Regions from separate parts of the Streptomyces sp. NPDC050636 genome, predicted to be linked through region 2. Evidence: riboswitches for the same ligand, from Rfam matches in the RefSeq annotation. Region 2 holds a riboswitch; the other holds the start of a gene.
The links. A riboswitch is a leader RNA that binds a small molecule or an ion and turns the genes downstream of it on or off. The one in region 2 is predicted to bind S-adenosylmethionine.

Region 1: it holds a riboswitch for S-adenosylmethionine, as region 2 does, so the genes downstream of both, AB0I10_RS06285 (aminotransferase class V-fold PLP-dependent enzyme) here and thrC (threonine synthase) in region 2, are expected to answer to the same signal.

The regions. Positions count from the first base shown of each region.
Region 1 covers NZ_JBFAIP010000004.1:70,331-72,777, forward strand. Annotated here, with positions in the region: gene trpD (anthranilate phosphoribosyltransferase) at 1-885, shown strand, start outside; SAM riboswitch class IV at 978-1,095, shown strand; gene AB0I10_RS06285 (aminotransferase class V-fold PLP-dependent enzyme) at 1,278-2,447, shown strand, end outside.
Region 2 covers NZ_JBFAIP010000027.1:11,949-14,395, forward strand. Annotated here, with positions in the region: gene AB0I10_RS20805 (glucosyl-3-phosphoglycerate synthase) at 1-870, opposite strand, end outside; SAM riboswitch class I at 1,042-1,195, shown strand; gene thrC (threonine synthase) at 1,213-2,447, shown strand, end outside.

The DNA.
Region 1 (2,447 bases), on a different contig from region 2:
GCCAAGGGCGAGACCGTCGCGGAGATCTCCGGACTGGTACGGACGATGTACGCGCACGCCCGGCTGATCGAGGTGCCGGGCCCGAGCGTGGACATCGTCGGCACCGGCGGCGACGGCGCCAAGACCGTCAATATCTCCACGATGTCGTCGATCGTGGTGGCCGGCACCGGCGCGAAGGTCGTCAAGCACGGCAACCGCGCGGCGTCCTCGGCCAGCGGCGCCTCCGACGTACTGGAGAAGCTCGGCGTCAATCTCGATCTGACCCCGAAGCGGGTCACCGAGGTCGCAGAGGAAGCAGGCATCACCTTCTGCTTCGCGGTGAAGTTCCACCCCTCGCTGCGGCATGTCGCACCCGCGCGCCGCGAGCTGGGAATCCGTACGACGTTCAATGTGCTGGGCCCGCTCACCAACCCGGCGAAGGTCCGCGCCCAGGCGACCGGTGTCGCGGACGCCCGGATGGCGCCGATCCTGGCCGGGGTGCTCGCCGAGCGCGGCTCGTCGGCGCTGGTGTTCCGCGGCGACGACGGCCTGGACGAGCTCACCACGACCGCCACCTCCCGGGTGTGGATCGTCCGGGACGGCACGGTCCGCGAGGAGTCCTTCGACCCGCGGGACGTCGGCATCGCCCTCGTCCCGGTGGAGGCGCTGCGCGGCGCGGACGCGTCGTACAACGCGGATGTGGCGCGCCGGGTGCTGGACGGCGAGACCGGCCCGGTACGCGAGGCGGTGCTGCTGAACTCCGCGGCGGCGCTGGTGGCGCTGGAGCCCACGGACGCCCCGCTGGCGGAGCAGATCCGGGCGGGCATCGAGAGGGCCGCCGAGTCGATCGACTCCGGGGCGGCGAAGCGGGCGCTGGAGCGCTGGGTGGCCGCCAGCAACAGATGAGCGCGCGGTGACACAGGGTGTGACGCAGGGCTCAGTCCGTCATTCGGACTGGGCCCTTGCGCGTAAACGCTCTTGTGGCATGATTCTGCGCAGGTCACGAGTGACAGCGATGTAGGCCCCGGCCCGCTGTCCGGCAACCCTCCTTCCGTGGCGGGGTGCCCCGGGTGATGACCAGGCCGCAGGCAGCGAGGTCTGCGGCAAGCGCGGATCCCTCGCCAGGGATCCTGGTCCTCTGAGGGAGCCTCTTCCGTGATTCAGCGAATGCGATAGGGCCCGACGGCCCCTTTTCCGCACCTTTTTCCTTCTCCTGCGGCCGCGCCGTTCTGCCCGTCGTGTCTGACGGACGTGCGCCTTTCCGCAGTGAATTCGCTTGCCTCTTACGGGAGTTCGCCATGTCTGTTTCCGCCGTTGCCGCCGACCGTTCCGTTTGTGCCCCGCTGCCGGTTCTGGGGCGGGATGTCCGCGTCCCGCTCGTGACCGGCGGCGAGGTCGACTACGCCGCGCTGGACTACGCGGCCAGCACGCCGGCGCTGCAGCGGGTCTGGGACGACGTGGCCGCCTACGCCCCGTACTACGGCAGCGTGCACCGCGGTGCCGGGTACCTCTCGCAACTCTCCACCGACCTGTTCGAGAACAGCCGTGCCACCATCGCGACGTTCCTCGGCTGCCGCGCCGAGGACCAGGTGGTCTTCACCCGCTCCACGACCGACTCGCTGAACCTGCTCGCGTCCGTACTCCCGGACAACACCCGGGTGTTCGTCTTCGAGACCGAGCACCACGCCTCGCTCCTCCCGTGGGAGCAGCGGCCCGACACCGCCGTGACGTACCTGAACGCGCCGCGCACCCCGCAGCAGGCGGTGGACACCCTGGAGAAGGCGCTGGCCGCGCGCGAGCCCTACGGACCGGCGCTGGTGTGCGTCACCGGCGCGTCGAACGTGACCGGCGAGCTGTGGCCGGTGAAGGAGCTGGCGGCCGCGGCGCACGCCCACGGCGCACGGATCGTGCTGGACGCGGCGCAGTTGGCGCCGCACCACCCCGTCGACATCGCCGAACTGGACGTCGACTGGGTCGCCTTCTCCGGGCACAAGCTGTACGCGCCGTTCGGCGCCGGTGTGCTGGCGGGCCGGGCGGACTGGCTGCAGAGCGCCGAGCCGTATCTCGCGGGCGGCGGCGCCAGCCGCAAGGTCTCCCGGCGTACGGACGGCGGCGTGGACGTCGAGTGGCACACCACCGCGGCCCGGCACGAGGCCGGTTCGCCCAACGTCATCGGCGCCTACTCCATCGCCTCCGCCTGCCAGGCGCTGACCGAGGCCGGTTTCGACGACCTGGTCGCACGTGAGCAGGCGCTGATCGCCCGGCTCCGGGCGGGCCTGGCCGAGGTGCCCGAGGTGAACGTGCTCTCGCTCTTCGGCGAGGACGCACCGCGGGTGGGCGTCCTCTCGTTCGTGGTCCAAGGCTGGAACAGCTCGCACTTCGCGGCCGCGCTGTCGGCGGAGTACGGCATCGGCGTCCGCGACGGCCTGTTCTGCGCGCACCCGCTCGTACGGACGCTGCTGGGCAGC
Region 2 (2,447 bases):
GGTGAGCCGGGGGCGCACCAAGTGGCCCCGGGCGAGGCGGAGTTGGGCGGTGCGGTAGATCGCCGCGGCCATCCGGCCCAGGGCCTGGCCGTCCTGGTGGCGGTGTTTGCGCACGCCCACATCGACCTGGGCGAGGGCATCGAGGCCGACGGTGTGCAGGGCGTCGACCAGCAGGCCCAGCTCCACGCCGTAGCCGACCGGGAACGGCAGGCGCTCCAGGAGGGAGCGGCGGGCCGCGTACTCACCGCCGAGCGGCTGGACGAAGCCGGCCAGCTGGGGCCAGTGCAGATTGAGCAGCGGGCGGGCGACCAGTTCGGTGACCCTGCCGCCCTGGCCGGCTCCGCTCGCGCCGGCTCCGGGGGCCCCGCTGACTCCGGCCTCCAGCGGCCGGTCGTACATGGCCTTCACGAACTGGATGTCCGGATCCGTCAGCAGCGGTCCGACGATCCCGGAGACGAAGGTTGACGAGAATTCGCGCAGATCGGCGTCGATGAAGCAGATGATGTCGCCGCTGGTGGCGAGCAGGGAGCGCCACAGGACCTCGCCCTTGCCGGGGACGGCCGGGATCCGCGGCAGGATGCCGTCCCGGTGGACGACCCGGGCGCCGGCCGCCGCCGCGACCTCGGCCGTCCGGTCGGTGGAGCCGGAGTCCAGCACCACCAGCTCGTCGACGAGCGGCACCGCCTCCGTCATCAGCTCACCGCGGATCGCCGCGACGATCGCCCCAACGGTGGCTTCCTCGTCGAGCGCGGGCAGCACGACACTGACCGTCCGGCCGGTCTGCCGCTTGGCGTCCAGCAGCCGGCCGAGCGGGCGGTCGGCCGCGGACCAGGAGCGGCTGCTGAGCCAGCGCTCCACCTCTTCCAGCACGTCTACGACTCCTCGGTGGCCTGATCAGGGGCCGGTATGTGATCCATCTCGCGGTTCGGACGACTATCTCAACTGTCAGTGCCTTCGGTTACAGTCTTGAACAACGCGGATGGCCGTCGCATGTCGGGGTCACCGCGCCATAAACGCCTGGGTTACGGCCCAGCGCCATACCGCTCATCCAGAGGGGCAGAGGGATACGGCCCGTTGAAGCCCCGGCAACCCTCCAGCCGGTCTCCGCCGCACAGCTGCTGCGCGCGCGAGGCTCCCGGCTAGGGAAGGTGCCAAATCCGTCTCGTGGCGAGATGCGCCGCGAGGAAGATGAGGAGAAAGGGCCTCGCCTCCATGGCTGTGCAAGTCACCGAAAGTACCCCCGCCGTCGCTCTCGGACCCGCCGTCGCGCTGTCCTGCCGCGAGTGCGGACAGCGTTTCGATCTCGGCCCGATCTTCGCGTGCCAGGAATGTTTCGGGCCGCTCGAAGTGGCATACGACCTGCCGAGCGGCGGCCCCGGCCAAGCAGAAGCCCTGAAGAAGCAGATCGAGGCCGGCCCCAACAACATCTGGCGCTACGCCCCGCTGCTGCCCGTCCCCGCCGACGTGGCCGACAAGCCGAACCTCAACCCCGGCTTCACCAAGCTCGTCAAGGCCGACAACCTCGCCCGTGAGCTGGGCGTCACCGGCGGCCTCTACGTCAAGGACGACTCCGGCAACCCGACGCACTCCTTCAAGGACCGTGTCGTCGCGATCGCCGTCGAGGCCGCCCGCGCGTTCGGCTTCACCACCCTCTCCTGCTCCTCGACCGGTAACCTCGCGGGCGCGGTCGGCGCCGCGGCCCGCCGCGCCGGCTTCAAGTCCTGTGTCTTCATCCCGCACGACCTGGAGGCCGGCAAGGTCGTCATGGCCGCGGTCTACGGCGGCGACCTGGTCGGCATCGAGGGCAACTACGACGACGTCAACCGCTTCTGCTCGGAGCTCATCGGCGACCCGCTGGGCGAGGGCTGGGGCTTCGTCAACGTCAACCTGCGCCCCTACTACGGCGAGGGTTCCAAGACGCTGGCGTACGAGATCTGCGAGCAGCTGGGCTGGCGGCTGCCGGACCAGATCGTCATCCCGATCGCCTCGGGCTCGCAGCTCACAAAGATCGACAAGGGTCTGAAGGAGCTGATCACGCTCGGTCTGGTCGAGGACAGGCCGTACAAGATCTTCGGCGCCCAGGCCGAGGGCTGCTCGCCGGTGTCGACCGCCTTCAAGGCGGGCCACGACGTCGTACGGCCCCAGAAGCCGAACACCATCGCCAAGTCCCTTGCCATCGGCAACCCGGCCGACGGGCCGTACGTGCTCGATATCGCGCGCCGCACGGGCGGTGCGGTGGAGGATGTCAACGACGAGCAGGTCGTGGACGCGATCAAGCTGCTGGCCCGGACGGAAGGGATCTTCGCGGAGACCGCGGGCGGCGTGACCGTCGGCGTGACCAAGAAGCTCATCGAGGACGGCCTGCTCGACCCGTCCCTGACCACCGTCGTCCTGAACACGGGGGACGGCCTCAAGACGCTTGACGCCGTCGCTCCGACCACCGGGCC